DNA from 3 places in the Vreelandella piezotolerans genome. Region 3 is predicted to be linked to each of the others. Evidence: predicted binding sites of a transcription regulator. Region 3 holds the regulator's gene; each other region holds the start of a gene.

Region 1 (5,305 bases), 1.4 Mb from region 3:
AAGTACCAGGGGCCGTGGCGGGTATCGCCATACAGCACCGCGCCGACGAGGCGGCCTTGCTGGAGCAGTAAGCGGCAGTAGTCGCCGGTTTCTGGGTCTTGGTAGCGAAGTTCTTCGTGCTTGGCGGCGGCCTCGGTGGGGCCAAAGGCAAACAGGCTGACACCGCTGACCTTGAGTTTGGTGGCCGTGGGGGCTTCTTGATACGCCGCGGGCGTTTCACCACACAGCACGGCGGCCAGCACGTCCACCTGCCGCCAAATCGGTTCCACCAGCCCGTAAGTGTGCTGCTCGAACTGGCAGCATTCGCCTAGCGCATGGATGTGGGCGTCGGAAGTGGTCAGGTGGCCGTCCACGACGATGGCGCGATCGCAGACGAGTCCACTCTGCTGTCCTAGCTCCGCATTCGGGGTAATGCCCGCCGCCACGATGATGCTATCGGCAGGAAGCTTTCGGCCATCGCTCAGGGTGACCGACTGCACCTGTCCTCGACCGTTATCTTCCAAGGCGGCGAGCGATGCGCCGGTTTCAATGAGGATGCCGCGTTCGCGCAGCGTGGCTTCCAGCAACTGAGCGGCGGTGGTGTCTAGCTGACGGTTCATCAACCGATGACTGCGCTGCAAAACGCTGACGGTGAGCGCGCGTCCGCCCCGTTTGCGCAGCCCTTCGGCGGCTTCCAGCCCAAGCAAGCCGCCGCCAATCACCACGGCGTTGCCGCCTTGCCGAGCAATGGCTTCCAAGGCGCTGACGTCGCGCAGGTCGCGAAACGTGTGAACACCGTCGAGCGTGATGCCGGGCACCGCTGGCAGCGCGGGGCGCGAGCCAGTGGCCAAGACCAAGCGGTCATAGCGTAACGTGTTGCCGCGATGTGTGATGAGCAGGCGGCGTTCGCGGTCGATGGCGGTCACGCGGTCGCCAAGTATCAGCGTGACGTCGTTATCGGCGTACCAGGAGGCGTCTTGCAGAGTGAGCGCCTCGGGCGCCAGTTCGCCTGCCAATAAAGGGGAGAGCAAAATACGGTTATAGGCAGGCACCGGTTCCTCACCCACCACCGTAATGCGGTGGGGGCGCTGGGGATGTCGAACCAGCGCGTCGAGCAGTCGCTGGCTCGCCATGCCGTTACCGATGATGACGAGGTGGTCTGTCTGTGAGCACCGGGAAGCGATTTCCATGGGTAGCTCCTTTGGTTGAAGCATCATGTTCAGCAAATAAAAACGCCCCTGGCACAGCCCTCTCAAGAAGGGAGTGTCAGGGGCGTCGTTGCCCGTTGGCGTCGTCGATAACGCGCAGCAACCGCCGTTGGTTGCCGAACTGTCTTATCCTAGTGGTCAGCAAAAAGCCCGCCAGCTCTTGCCGCAGGTGGATTTAATTCAGCTTAATCAGCGTATTAAGCGTTTTTGAGGATTCGGTGGGCCGCGCATAGTTGAGTTGGCGTGCCCTACTTTGGTGCTTGAGCGACGATTAATGCACCCCCTTTAGCCGCTTATTCGACAAAGAGCATTCCTTTAGCGAGTAATGAAAATACAAGCATGTTTATAAGTTATTGTTTTTATAATATTTAATGGTTTTAAGGCCGAGTGGGCGCAGGGTTTGCATTTGTTCAAGTAACAAGGAACAACGGCTCAGTGCAGGGTCTTTGCTCATAACGATCACAACCATAAATTGCGTCGAACAATACCAACGGCAGCAAATCACTGATGAGTACGGCACCGGGTAAATGGTGCCCCTGAGACAACGGCGTCCAGGCAGGCTTCTTTTGAAGCTGGCTTGGGCGCTTTTTGCTTTTTAACGCGGGAGGAAACTGCCATGCCACAGGTCAATCGGCTCGCCCGAACCACCTGCCCCTATTGCGGCGTCGGCTGCGGCGTGACTGCAACGCTTGAAAGCGGCCAGCTCATTGCCGTCGAGGGGGACCGCGAGCACCCAGCCAACTACGGCCGCCTATGTGTGAAAGGCACCGCGCTGCACGAAACGCTCGGCGCACAGGGGCGCTTGCTGATGCCCCGCGTGGATGGACAGGAGGTCTCCTGGGAGCAAGCACTCACCGTCACCGCCGAACGCTTGCAGGCCCAGCGCACTGCCCATGGCCCGCAGACGGTGGCGGCGTACTTATCCGGCCAGCTGCTGACCGAAGATTATTACGTCGCCAACAAGCTGTTCAAAGGTTTCTTGGGCACTCCGCACCTGGATACCAACTCGCGGCTCTGCATGGCGTCCGCCGTGGCGGGCTACAAGCGCGCCTTTGGGGCCGATGCGGTACCCTGCAGTTATGAAGACCTCGAAGAGGCGGAGCTGGTAGTGCTGGTGGGGTCCAACCTTGCCTGGAATCATCCGGTGCTCTATCAGCGTTTGAAGATAGCCAAAGAGCGCAACCCGTTGATGCGGGTCGTGGTGATCGACCCCCGCGTGACCGACACCTGTGAAATGGCCGATCTTTACCTGGGTATTCGTCCGGGTAGCGATGCGTACCTGTTCAACGGGCTGCTGGCGTGGATGGACGACCATAACCGATTGGATGCCGTGTACTTAGAACGCCACACCGAGGGGTTAGACGACGCGCTGGGCGCTGCCAAGCAGAGTGCAGGCAGCGTGGAAGCCGTTGCTCACGAATGTGACGTGGATCCTGAACGCCTGGAAACCTTCTATTACTGGTTTGCCAGCCAGCTCCACGTGGTCACGCTCTACTCTCAGGGGGTGAATCAATCCTCAAGCGGTACCGACAAGTGCAACGCGATCATCAACTGCCATCTAGCGGGCGGGAAAATCGGCCTGCCGGGGGCGGGGCCGTTTTCGATCACTGGCCAGCCCAACGCCATGGGCGGGCGGGAAGTAGGCGGGTTGGCCAATCAGCTGGCGGCGCATATGGATTACCACACCCCGGGCGCCCGTGAGTTGGTTAGCCGCTTCTGGACTACCCAGCACTTAACGCCCGTACTACCGGACGCCCCGGGTTACAAGGCGGTGGAGCTCTTCGATGCCATCGAGCGTGGCGAGATTAGCGCCCTGTGGGTGATGGCCACCAATCCAGCAGTGAGTATGCCGGATGGGGAGAAAGTGCGCCGCGCGCTGGCAAAATGCCCGCTGGTGATCGTCTCGGAGTGCGTCGCCAATACCGACCTGCTGCCCTTTGCGGATATCGTGCTGCCCGCGTCGGGCTGGTCGGAGAAGGATGGCACGGTGACCAACTCGGAGCGGCGCATTTCCCGCCAGCGGGGGTTGCTGCCGGCCCCTGGCGAGGCCAAGCACGACTGGTGGATACTCTGCGAAGTAGCAAAACGCTTAGGGTGGGGCGAAGCCTTCGATTACACCCAGCCATGGGAGATTTTCGATGAGCACGCGCGCCTTTCAGGCTATGAAAATAGCGGCGATACCCAGCGGCTATTCGACATCTCAGGGCTGGCAGGCCTGGGCCAATCGGCTTATGATGCGCTCGCTCCGATCCAGTGGCCCGTGACTCAGCAGGCCCCCCGTGGAACGGCAAGGCTGTTCGAAGATGGCCGGTTTGCGACGCCGAACGGTCGCGCGAAACTGCTGCCGATTACGCCGCGCCCGCCCGCGCAGGCGCTGAGCGACGACTACCCGCTGCGTTTGAATACCGGGCGTATACGGGATCAGTGGCATACTATGACGCGTACCGCCCGTGCGCCGCGCTTGATGAACCACCGCGCCGAACCCTTCATCGAGCTGCACCCGGAGGATGCCGCCCGGGCTGGCTTGACGGATCAAGGCTTGGCGAGGTTGACCGCTGCCGCCGGGGAGTACCGTGGGCGGGTTCGGGTCTCCCACGCCCAACGCCGAGGCGAGGTGTTCGTGCCGATGCACTGGACCGACTGCTTTACCAAGCAGGGGCGCAGCGGCGCATTGATTCAGGGGTATACGGATCCGCTCTCCGGACAGCCGGAAGCCAAACAGGGGGCGGTGGCGGTGAGCAAACTTCTCGCTGCGTGGCAGGCGACGCTGCTGCTCGCCAACGGGTTGGATGCGCCATCGTCGCCGTGGTGTCGCAGCGATTACTGGGCGCGGATCCCGATGGCCAGCTGCACGCGGTGGCAGCTGGCGGATAGTCAGCCGGTCGCGGATTGGCTGGCGCAGGTGGCGGCGTGGTGCGGCGTGCCCGCTTCGCTGTGGTGTGACGACCCGGCAACCGGCAGGCTGCGGGCAGCGGGCGTGGTGAACGGTCGGCTTTGCTGGTGGCTGATGGTGGGCCCCCCCGACGAACTGCCCGGGCTAGCCTGGCTTGAAGCGCGCTTCAATGACGCTACCCTGGAGACACGGCACCGTAGACGCCTGCTGGCCGGATGCGACGATGGCGCTGTCGATACGGGGCCGGTGGTGTGTAGCTGCCACCAGGTCGGCCAAGCCTCTATCGTCAAGGCGATCCATGCAGGCGATACCAGCGTCGAAGCGTTAGGCGCACGATTGGCCTGCGGCACCCAGTGCGGCAGCTGCCTACCCGAACTAAAAGCGATACTCGAAGAGGAGCGGCCTCATGCGCGCGCTAAGCAAACAGCTAACACAGAAGTGGCCTGATGCGCTGTGGCGTCTGGCCCAGCGGGCGTGGGCGCCGTTGAGCCGCGATAACGCCCCACGCTTGCGCTTGCCGCTCAGCGGTGCCTGCCAGCCAGGCACCGTCTATTTGGTCGGCGCGGGTAGCGGCGATGTCGAATTGCTGACGCTCAAAGCCGCGCGACTGCTGATGCAGGCAGACGCGGTCGTGTATGACCGCCTGGTTGGGGACGACGTGTTGGGGCTCGTTCCGCCGGGCACCGAGCGCTACTACGTCGGCAAAGCCAGCGGGCATCACAGCATGCCCCAAGCGGAGATCGGTGCGCTGATCGTCTCCCTGGCCCAGGCAGGCAAGTCGGTGGTGCGGTTGAAGGGCGGCGATCCCGGCGTCTTCGGGCGTATGGGCGAAGAGCTTGCAGCCCTGGCAGAGGCGGGGCTGCCCGCCGAGATCGTGCCGGGCATTACCGCCGCCTCCGCCGCAGCGGCGGGGATGGGGATTCCGCTCACCGATCGCGGCCACGCCCAGCAGGTGCGTTTCATTACGGCGCAGCTATGCCGGGAAGGCGGGATGCCGGACTGGGCGTCGCTGGCGCGTCAGGACGAGACCCTGGTGTTCTACATGGGGCTTTCCAAAGTGGCGGCCATTTGCCATGGCTTGCGCCAAGCGGGTCTGCCCGATACGTGGCCCGTCATGCTGGTAGCCAACGCCAGCCAGCCCGAGCAGCAGTCACTGGTGGGCACGCTTTCCGACATACCCGAACGCCTCGCTGCTCGGCCGCTGCCATCGCCTTGCCTAATCATG
Region 2 (5,305 bases), 1.3 Mb from region 3:
ACTGCTGGATGTACAGAGCCCCTACCAACACCTGGAAGTCTACGCCACGGAGACCTACGGCCACCTGATGGTGCTGGATGGCTGCGTGATGCTGACCGATCGCGATAATTTCCTGTATCACGAAATGATTGCCCACCCGGCGCTGTTCACCCATCAAGACCCCAAGCGGGTGGTGATCATTGGCGGCGGCGACTGCGGCACCTTGAAAGAAGTGTTGCGCCATCCGGGCGTCGAGAAGGTCACCCAGATCGATATTGATGAAGAAGTGACCAAGGCGGCTGAGCGCTTTTTCCCGTCGCTGGTGGAAGCCAACGGCGACCCCCGCGCCGAGCTGCTGTTTGCCGACGGCGTGAAGTGGGTCGACGACGCCGCCGACGAGAGCATCGACGTGCTGATCATCGACTCCACCGATCCGGTCGGCCCTGCCGAAGGCCTGTTCAAGACCGACTTCTTGAAACGCTGCCACCGTATTCTGAAAAGCGGCGGGGTGATGGTACAGCAGAGCGAATCGCCGCTTTATCATAGCGGTTCGATCATCCGCGAACTGCGCAACGACATGCGCGAAGCAGGCTTCGATAGCGTCGCCACGCTACCCTTCCCCCAACCGGTGTATCCCTCGGGTTGGTGGAGCGTGACGTTGGCCGGTAAAGCGACCAGCGTTGAAAGCTTCCGCGAAGAGGCTGCCGCCGATCATGAAATGCCGCTACAGTACTACACAGTAGATGCCCACCGGGGTGCCCTGGCGCTGCCGCCCTTTATGCGTAAAGCCTTCGCATAAGCGGGCAGCTACGCTAGGTATCTGGCCGGGCTCTGCCCGGCTTTTTTATGCGCCAATCATCGTGCGCGCCACGTTAAGGAATAACAAATGAACACCACGCGTTGGTTTGGATGGGGAGTCACCCTGTTAGCGCCCGCCCTATGGGTACCCACGGCCATGGCCGATACGCTACAAACGGTGCAAGAGCGCGACAGCGTGCGCTGCGGCGTCAACGCGGCTCAGCCCGGCTTTTCGTCCTTAGACGATAACGACGAGTATCGCGGTCTGGATACCGATGTGTGCCGTGCCGTGGCGGCCGCCGCGCTGGGTGATGCCAGCAAGGTCAACTTCGTGCCGTTGGATTCGGTGGAGCGCTTTGCCGCGTTGCAATCAGGTGAAGTAGATGTCCTTTCTCGCACCACCACCTGGACGTCTAGCCGCGACACCACACTGGGCATGCACTTTACCGGTGTGAGCTACTACGACGGCCAAGCCTTCATGGTGGCCAGCGACTTGGGCGTGCAGAGCGCGCAAGAGCTGGATGGCGCGGCGGTGTGTACGCAGTCGGGCACTACCAGCGAACTCAATCTTTCCGACTACTTCCGTATCAACGACATGACCTACGATGCGGTGGTGTTCGATTCACCCGAGCAGTCGATTGCGGGCTTCGAAGCAGGCCGCTGCGACGTCTTGAGTTCGGATGCCTCGCAGCTCTACGCCCAGCGCATTCAACTGGCCGATCCCAACATGGCCGTCGTCCTACCGGAAATCATCTCTAAAGAGCCGCTAGGCCCCGCCGTACGCCAAGGCGATGATCAGTGGTTCAACATCGTGAAGTGGTCACTGTTTGCCATGCTGAATGCCGAAGAGCTGGGCGTCAGCCAAGCCAACGTGGATGAGCAGCTAAGCTCAGAAAATCCCGATGTGATGCGCCTGCTTGGGCAAGACGGTGATTTTGGTGAGGCCATGGGCCTACAATCAGATTGGGCTTACCAAATCGTCAAACAGGTCGGTAACTATGCGGATATTTATGAACGCAACGTGGGCACCCACTCCGACTTCAACATTGCCCGTGGCCTGAATGCCCTGTGGAAAGATGGGGGCATTCAGTACGCGCCGCCCATTCGCTAGTGCGCTCGGTCACTCGCCAGCGGCTGCGCACCAAAAAGGCGCAGTGCGTAGCCGCTGGCGCACTTTTTTGCACCAAGACCTTCGTTAAATTCGCTGATTTTACGTTGAAAAGCGCTGAATTTGACGACATATCTTTTTTGGCACCTTCCTTGCTAGCTTTTAGTGATGCATCACCATGCATAACGACACTAAATCGAGGAAGGGGAACACAACATGATCAATAAGAAACACCTGGTACTTCTGGCCTCCGCAGGCGCCATCTCTCTTGCGGGCGTGGCGACCGCCCAAGCCGATACGCTGGAAGATACCCGCGAACGTGGTGCCGTACAGTGTGGCGTCAGCGACGGCCTGCCAGGTTTTTCCGCCCCGGACGATAACGGTAACTGGCAGGGCCTCGACGTTGACGTATGCCGTGCCGTGGCCGCTGCGGTACTGGGCGACGCCGATGCCGTCAACTACATCTCTTTGAACGCCGTCGAGCGTTTCACCGCGCTGCAGTCCGGCGAAGTGGACGTTCTGTCTCGTAACACCACCTGGACCACGACCCGCGACACTACCCTGGGTCTGAACTTCACCGGCGTTAACTTCTACGACGGCCAGGGCTTCATGGTCTCTCGCGACCTGGGTATCACCAGCGCGGCCGAGCTGGATGGCGCGGCGATTTGTATTCAATCAGGCACCACTACCGAGCTGAACCTGGCTGATTACTTCCGTGCCAACGGAATGGAGTTCGACCCCATCGTTTTCGATACCTCCGAGCAAACCGTAGGTGGCTTCCAGGCTGGCCGCTGTGACGTTCTGACGTCTGACACTTCTCAGCTGGCGGCCCTGCGCATTCAGCTCGACGACCCGTCGGGCGCGATGATTCTGCCCGACGTCATTTCCAAAGAGCCGCTGGGCCCGGTCGTACGTCAGGGGGACGATCTGTGGTTCAACATCGTGAAGTGGTCGCTGTTCGCCATGATCAACGGTGAAGAGTACGGCGTGACCAGCGAGAACGCAGAAGAGATGCTCAGCTCCGATAACCCGGACGTAGCGCGTCTACTCGGCCAGGACGGCAACTATGGTGAAGGCATGGGTCTTGACGCCGACTGGGCCTATAACATCCTGAGCCAAGTGGGTAACTACGGTGAAAGCTTCGAGCGCAACGTAGGTATGGGTTCACCGCTGGAAATCGAACGCGGTGTCAACGCCCTGTGGAACCAAGGCGGCTTCCAGTACGCACCGCCGATTCGCTAAGCGTCTCGCTTGACCCCGGCCCGCCACCCTTTTTGGTCATGGCGGGCCATTTGATTGACCTTCCGTATCGCGGAGACGCCACCCATGTCCGTAAGACCTAACGCTCGCCCCGTTGGCCAAAAGCCACCGTTCTGGCGAGACCGCGCCAAACGTGCGCTCATCTTTCAATGTCTGCTGATTGCCGCTGTCATCGCTTTTCTGTTCTATATCGTCGGCAACGTGCAAGACAACCTCTCCTCACGGGGTATCACCACAGGTTTTGGCTTCCTGAGTAATACCGCCGGTTTTGGGATCGTTCAGAGTCTGATCGACTACTCTTCCCAAAGCACCTATGGCCGCACCTTCTTCGTTGGCCTGCTGAATACGCTGCTGGTGGGTGGGTTGGGCGTTATTGCCGCCACCATCATTGGCTTTATCGTCGGTATCGCTCGTCTATCGCCCAACTGGCTGATCGCCAAGCTAGCCGCCGCGTATATCGAAACCTTTCGTAACATTCCGCTGCTGCTGCAGATTTTCTTTTGGTACTTTGCCGTGCTGCGGGCGCTCCCCAGCGCTCGAGAAAGCCTCGCGTTCGGCGAGGCCGTGTTTCTTAACGTACGCGGGCTTTATCTACCTGAGCCGCTGTTCGAATCGGGCTTCGGGCTGATTCCTGTCACCTTCGTGATCGCCATCGCGGCCAGTATTGCGCTGGTGATATGGGCAAAACGCCGTCAGGAAGCCACGGGGCAGCGAATTCCCGCTTACTGGATCTCCTTTGTACTGATCTTTGGGCTGCCCCTGTTGGTCATGTTGGCCACTGGCGTACCCATTACTTGGGAAATGCCCGAGCTGCGTGGCTTCAACTTCCGCGGCGGCATCACGGTGATTCCTGAGTTTCTGGCGCTGTGGTTCGCACTCTCGATCTACACGGCGTCGTTCATTGCCGAGATCGTGCGCTCCGGTATTCAGGCCATTTCACATGGCCAAACCGAAGCGGCGCAGGCACTGAGTCTGCCGCGCAACCTGGTGCTGCGCCTCGTCATCATTCCTCAGGCATTGCGGGTCATCATCCCCCCGCTCACCAGCCAATACCTGAATTTGATCAAAAACTCGTCGCTGGCCACGGCCATTGGCTATCCGGACCTCGTGTCGGTGTTTGCAGGCACCACGCTGAATCAGACGGGCCAGGCCATCGAGGTCATCGCGATGACCATGGCGGTGTATCTGACGATCAGCCTGCTGGTGTCGATGTTCATGAACTGGTTCAACGCCCGCGTGGCGCTGGTTGAACGCTAGGCTGAGGCGAGGAGCCACACATGATTCATAATCAAACGATGATCGAACAGCGGCCAGCGCCCAGCAACTCCGTTGGCGCGATTGCTTGGCTGCGAACGAACCTATTCAACGGGCCGATCAATACGATCTTCACGTTAATCGGCCTCTATATCCTCTATCTGCTCGTCGTGCCTACCGTGCAGTGGGCGTTCATCAACGCCGATTGGGTAGGCACCACACGCGACGACTGCTCACGGGAAGGCGCTTGCTGGGTCTTCATCAACGCACGTTTGACGCAGTTTATTTATGGCCTATATCCCAGTTCAGAGATCTGGCGCGCCAATATCGTGTTCGCCATGTTCTTTACGCTGATTGGCTGGCTGGCGATTCCCAAGCTGCCTTTCAAGCGCTGGGTGGCCATCTTTGCGCTGGTGGCATTCCCCATTATCTCGTTCGTACTGCTTTACGGCGGCTACTTCGACCTTCCCCAGGTGCCTACGCACCGCTGGGGCGGCCTGATGCTAACGCTGCTGCTGGCCACTGTGGGCATGGTAGGCGCGCTACCGATCGGCATCGTACTGGCGTTGGGACGTCGCTCGAACATGCCGATCGTCAAAAGCTTTTGCGTGGTATTTATCGAATTCTGGCGCGGCGTACCGCTGATCACCGTGCTGTTCATGGCCTCGGTGATGTTGCCGCTGTTCCTTCCTTCGGATATGAGCGTCGACCGCCTGGTGCGCGCTTTGATCGGCTTGACGCTGTTCCAAAGCGCCTACATGGCGGAGGTCATTCGCGGGGGCTTACAGGCCATCCCTAAAGGCCAGGAAGAGGCGGCAGCGGCTCTCGGCATGACCTACTGGAAACGCATGGGGCTGATCATCCTTCCCCAGGCGTTGAAGATGATGATTCCAGGCATCGTGAATA
Region 3 (5,305 bases):
GCTTGGGTTCACCTGCGTCATCGATAGCGAAGGCCGTTTGGCAGGTGTATATACCGACGGTGACCTGAGACGCACATTGGACCAATTTCATGACTTGCGCGATGTGCGAGTCGACGACGTCATGACGCGCCCAGGCAAACGCATCGGTCCTGACGTGCTAGCAGCCGAAGCGGTACGTATTATGGAAGATAGCCGGATAACCGCGCTGGCCGTCGTCGACGAGCAACAGCGTCCCATCGGCGCGCTACATATGCATGACTTACTGGCCAGCGGTGTGATTTAACTGCGTGATAACGCTTTTTGCCATGGATGTTAAGGAGGCTATATGGCCCTACCCGATGCACTACTCGACCGGCTCCGCCGCGTAAAACTACTTGCGCTAGACGTAGATGGCGTTTTGACGGACGGCCGACTCTACTTTCAAGCCGACGGCATCGAGATCAAAGCGTTTCACACTCAGGATGGGCATGGCTTGAAACTGCTCAAACGCGTTGGCATTCATGTGGCGCTCATCACCGGCCGCGATTCGCCGATGGTCAGCCAGCGCGCTGCGGCACTAGGTATCAGCCATGTGCATCAAGGCTGCGAAGACAAACTCACGACCCTGAGAGCCCTCTGCCAGCGGCTGGATATTACGCTCGAACAAGTCGCTTACTGCGGGGACGACCTGCCAGACTTGGCACCCATCAAGCGCGCAGGCGTTGGCATCACGGTCCCCAATGCACCCGATTATATGCATACCCACGCCGATTGGATCACCGAACGGCTGGGCGGGCACGGCGCGGTGCGTGAAATTTGCGATACGCTGCTCACCTCCCAAGGGCATTGGGATGCCGTACTCGACACCTATCTTCACAGGCACTCATGATGGGCGTAAAGCTCAGAAAACGAGTTTGGGTAACGGCACTGGTCGTCGTCCTGGGCATGCTTTTGGTTTGGCTCGACCCGCGCAGCGCCCAAGAGCGAGATATCGACGAGCAAGCGCGCGCTCAGGAGCCAGGTCATGTATTAGAGAATGCCGAAATCACCCTATTTGGGGAATCGGGGGCGATTCAGCAGTCGCTGGTCACTCCCCGGCTAGTGCATACACCTCAAACGGCCATGACAGATGTCGTGTCGCCACGTGCTACGCTGTTCGATAGCGAACAGCGGGAGTGGTTGGCGACCGCGGATACCGGCACCCTGAATACCGATACTCAGGCCTTGACGCTGCGCGGGTCTGCCCGGCTGCTCGCGCCTGAAGAGGGTTGGCAGCTCGATACACAGCAACTCAACTACGATGGCGTGACCCGCCACGCCTGGAGCACTACGCCCGTGCTGTTGCAGCAGCCCCCTCAGCGTATGGAAGCTTCCCGCATGGACGTTTGGCTGGATGACAGCCAGGTCCGCCTGACCAACAACGTGCGCGGCGTGCATCCGCCGGCCACTCGTACCCCCTAGGAGTCGCGATGAATGCCTCTCTCCGCACCACCCTCTTTGCTTTAACGCTACCGCTGGCGACGGCTGCCATGGCGCAAAGCCAAGCACCCATCGAAGTAGAAGCCGACCGCCTGGACCTCGACCAGCGCGCGGGCACCGCAGTTTACTCAGGTAACGTGGATATTCGTCAAGGCGAAATGCAATTGCGCGGCGAACGCGTAGAGATTCAGCGCAATGATGCAGGGGAACTTTCTCAAGCCATTGCCACGGGTGAGCGTGCCTACTTGCGCAATCGTCTCGACGACCAGGAGACCCCCATGGAAGGTTGGGCGCGGCGCATCATCTATCACGTCGCCGAACGCCGCGTGGAGCTGATCGACCAAGCCGAACTGACCCAGCAAGGCGACCGCTTTCAAGGGGGCCGCCTGGAGTACTTCATCGACCAGGAAGTGGTGCAAGCTCGCTCCGACGTGAACGGTAGCGACAACCAGCGCATTCGCATGACCCTTCAGCCGGAACAATAGGGAGCGCCCACGTGGCAGCATCAACGTCTGCAGATTCCGCACCTGTCAAAACGCTCTACGCCCACCACCTAGCAAAGAGCTACAAACGCCGCCGCGTCGTCAAGGACATCAACCTGGAAATCGCCCAGGGCAGTGTCGTTGGACTGTTGGGCCCCAATGGAGCCGGTAAAACCACCTCGTTTTACATGATCGTCGGACTGGTCAAATCCGATGCGGGCAATGTGGGTATCGACGATCTGGATTTGACCCACGCGCCCATGCACGAACGCGCCATGGCAGGCATTGGGTATCTTCCCCAAGAGGCCTCGATTTTTCGCAAGCTCTCGGTAGCCGATAACATCATGGCCATCCTCGAGACGCGCAAAACGCTCGATCGCAGCGCCAGAGAAGCTCGCCTGGAGTCACTGCTCGAAGATTTTCATATCACCCATATTCGTGACAACCTAGGCATGAGCCTCTCAGGAGGCGAGCGCCGTCGAGTAGAGATCGCGCGGTCGCTGGCCACCGAGCCCGCGTTCATTCTACTCGACGAACCCTTTGCCGGGGTCGACCCTATTTCGGTCGGCGAAATCAAAACCATTATCCGTGCACTCAAAAAACGCCACATCGGCGTCTTGATCACCGACCACAACGTGCGTGAAACCCTGGATATTTGCGATATCGCCTACATCGTTGGCGATGGCCACATCATCGCCAGTGGGAACGCCCAGGAGATTCTCAATAACCAAAAGGTCCGCGACGTCTATCTGGGCGCTGATTTCCGGCTCTAAACCGAGGCCTGACCAAACTTTTCTTTTAGTGGCATGCTTATTGCACTTGCACGTAGCCATAACTCGCTCTAGGGTGGAGCTTTCTGATTAACGAGTGGTTCTCAGATGGTCATGAAAGCTTCTCTCCAATTGCGTATCGGCACACAGCTGACCATGACACCCCAGCTGCAACAGGCCATTGCCCTGCTGCAGCTCTCTACGCTGGACCTCCGTCAAGAAATTCAGCAAGCGCTTGACGCCAACCCTATGCTCGAGCAAGAGGACGAGTTTGGAGAGCAGGCAGTCAGCGAGCCGCAAGAGGCCGAGTGGTCTGACAGCATTCCCAACGAACTCTCCGTCGACAGCGACTGGTCGGACACCTACCAAGACATGGGCAGTCTGAGCGGTGGTAGCGAAGGACCCGACTTCGAGCGCCAAGCCGCTGGCCAAAGCCTTCATGGCCATTTGCTGTGGCAACTGGCCATGACCGATGTCAGCTCACGGGAATATGCAATTGCGGAGAGCCTGATCGATGCGCTGGACGCCAATGGTTATCTTACCCAGCCGCTCAACGACATTCGTGAAGGGCTCAAAGCACAAGGTCATGACGGCTTGAGCCAACGGGAAGTGGAAAATACCCTACTGCGCTTGCAGCAGTTCGAGCCGACCGGCGTATTCGCTCGCGACCTGCGCGAATGTCTGATGCTTCAACTTGCTGCGTTGCCGGAAGACACCCCGCTATTGATGCCAGCCAAACGGCTGGTACGACAGTTTTTGGAGGCGCTAGGCAAAGACGATATGCGCCTCCTCAAGCGCCGTTTGAGCCTGGACGATGAGCAGCTGGATGACGTCATTCGATTAATTCGCAGCCTCGATCCCCGACCCGGCAGCGCCTACGGCGTGACCGACGATAGCTACATCACTCCCGATCTGGTCGTGCGCCATGACAACGAAGGCTGGCATTTAGAGCTCAACCCGGACGCTCTTCCACGGCTACGCATCCAACCCGACTACGCCAGCTTGATCAAACGCGCCGACAAGAGCCAGGACAACCAGTTCTTGAAAGAGCACCTTCAAGAAGCGCGCTGGCTGATCAAAAGCCTCTCTAGCCGCAATGACACCTTGCTGCGCGTGGGGCGTGAAATCATCGCTCGCCAAATTGGCTTTCTAGAGCACGGCGAAGAGGCCATGAAGCCGCTGATCTTGGCCGACATCGCCGAAGCCGTAGAGATGCATGAGTCGACCATCTCACGCGTGACGACACAGAAGTTCATTCATACACCGCGTGGCGTGTTCGAGTTGAAATACTTTTTCTCCAGTCAAGTCAGTGGCCAAGACGGCGGCGACAGCCACTCGAGCACGGCCATTCGCGCACGTATCAAAAAGCTCATTCAAGAGGAGCCCTCAGGCAAACCGCTCTCCGATAGTCGCTTGGTGACGCTTCTCGAAGAGGGCGGAATAAGCGTGGCACGACGTACCGTCGCGAAATATCGCGAGTCGATGGGCATTCCCTCTTCGAGCGAGCGCCGCCGTTTACGCTAGTTAAACGCTTGGTCGTGACAAACTCACCGCAAGGGCTTTGCAATAGCGTAAAAAGGGTTACAATCGAAGTACAGCCCGATGGATAAGGAGCACGTCAATGCAAGTAAACATCACTGGTCATCACGTTGAACTGACTGACGCCTTGCGTGACTACGTTAACGAAAAGCTGGAACGCGTCGAACGACACTACGACAATATCACCACGGTACAAGTGACCTTATCTGTCGAAAAGGAGCGCCAGCAGGCAGCGTGCACGCTACATGCCGCTGGTGCTGACCTTCATGCCGAGGCACTCGATAACGATATGTATGCCGCCATCGATGCCCTTGCGGACAAAATCGATCGTCAACTCGTCAAACACAAGGAAAAAGCACAAGCTCGCGCTCAAGGCGCAGGTGTGCGTTAACTCAATGACGTTGGAAACCATTCTCCCCCCGGAGCGCGTGCTTTATGACGTACCCGGGGGCAGCAAAAAGCGGGTGCTGGAGTTTTTCAGCACCTTCATCGCCCAAAACACGCCCAGCCTTGACAGCCAAGAAGTGTTCAGTCGTTTGATTGGGCGCGAGCGTCTTGGCAGCACGGGGATTGGCAACGGTGTTGCCATTCCCCACGCAAGAAGCCCGCACTGCAGTGCCCCCATTGCTGGCTTTTTGAAACTGGCGGAACCCGTCGATTTCGATGCCATCGATGGGGACCCGGTCGATCTCGTGTTCGTTTTGCTGGTGCCTGAAGAAGCCGATGACACGCACCTTGCTTTGCTCGGACAAGTCGCGACGATCATGAACGACGCCGATACTCGCCAACAGCTGCGCAAAGCAGGCAGTCAAAAAGAACTGTTGACGCTGATAACGGCCAAGATACGCGAACAAGCTGCGTAACAGATCTACTCCTTCAATTTGTCTTTACTTCTTACGCTCAAACGCCAAGAGAGACGCTATGCAACTGGTGATCATTAGCGGCCGTTCAGGTTCCGGTAAGTCTATCGCCTTACAAGCGCTGGAAGATCTTGGCTATTACGCGATCGATAACTTGCCTGCCATGCTGTTGGGCTCGCTTATCGACGAGTTGCGC

The links. Region 3 encodes sigma-54, which starts transcription at its own class of promoters, with help from an activator protein. Its sites were predicted from a motif close to TGGCACNNNNNTTGCTNT; they were not measured.
Region 1: GYM47_RS04235 (nitrate reductase) is a predicted target of sigma-54. The motif match lies at 1,577-1,594, and genes of this name have one in related genera.
Region 2: GYM47_RS16755 (amino acid ABC transporter substrate-binding protein) is a predicted target of sigma-54. The motif match lies at 2,027-2,044, and genes of this name have one in related genera.

The regions. Positions count from the first base shown of each region.
Region 1 is NZ_CP048602.1:916,556-921,860, forward strand. It holds gene GYM47_RS04230 (NAD(P)/FAD-dependent oxidoreductase) at 1-1,169, opposite strand, end outside; gene GYM47_RS04235 (nitrate reductase) at 1,804-4,527, shown strand; gene cobA (uroporphyrinogen-III C-methyltransferase) at 4,487-5,305, shown strand, end outside.
Region 2 is NZ_CP048602.1:3,651,709-3,657,013, forward strand. It holds gene speE (polyamine aminopropyltransferase) at 1-778, shown strand, start outside; gene GYM47_RS16750 (amino acid ABC transporter substrate-binding protein) at 866-1,888, shown strand; gene GYM47_RS16755 (amino acid ABC transporter substrate-binding protein) at 2,102-3,127, shown strand; gene GYM47_RS16760 (amino acid ABC transporter permease) at 3,212-4,402, shown strand; gene GYM47_RS16765 (amino acid ABC transporter permease) at 4,423-5,305, shown strand, end outside.
Region 3 is NZ_CP048602.1:2,334,690-2,339,994, forward strand. It holds gene GYM47_RS10765 (KpsF/GutQ family sugar-phosphate isomerase) at 1-283, shown strand, start outside; gene GYM47_RS10770 (KdsC family phosphatase) at 326-868, shown strand; gene lptC (LPS export ABC transporter periplasmic protein LptC) at 868-1,440, shown strand; gene lptA (lipopolysaccharide transport periplasmic protein LptA) at 1,449-1,943, shown strand; gene lptB (LPS export ABC transporter ATP-binding protein) at 1,955-2,713, shown strand; gene GYM47_RS10790 (RNA polymerase factor sigma-54) at 2,819-4,234, shown strand; gene hpf (ribosome hibernation-promoting factor, HPF/YfiA family) at 4,332-4,640, shown strand; gene ptsN (PTS IIA-like nitrogen regulatory protein PtsN) at 4,645-5,112, shown strand; gene rapZ (RNase adapter RapZ) at 5,171-5,305, shown strand, end outside.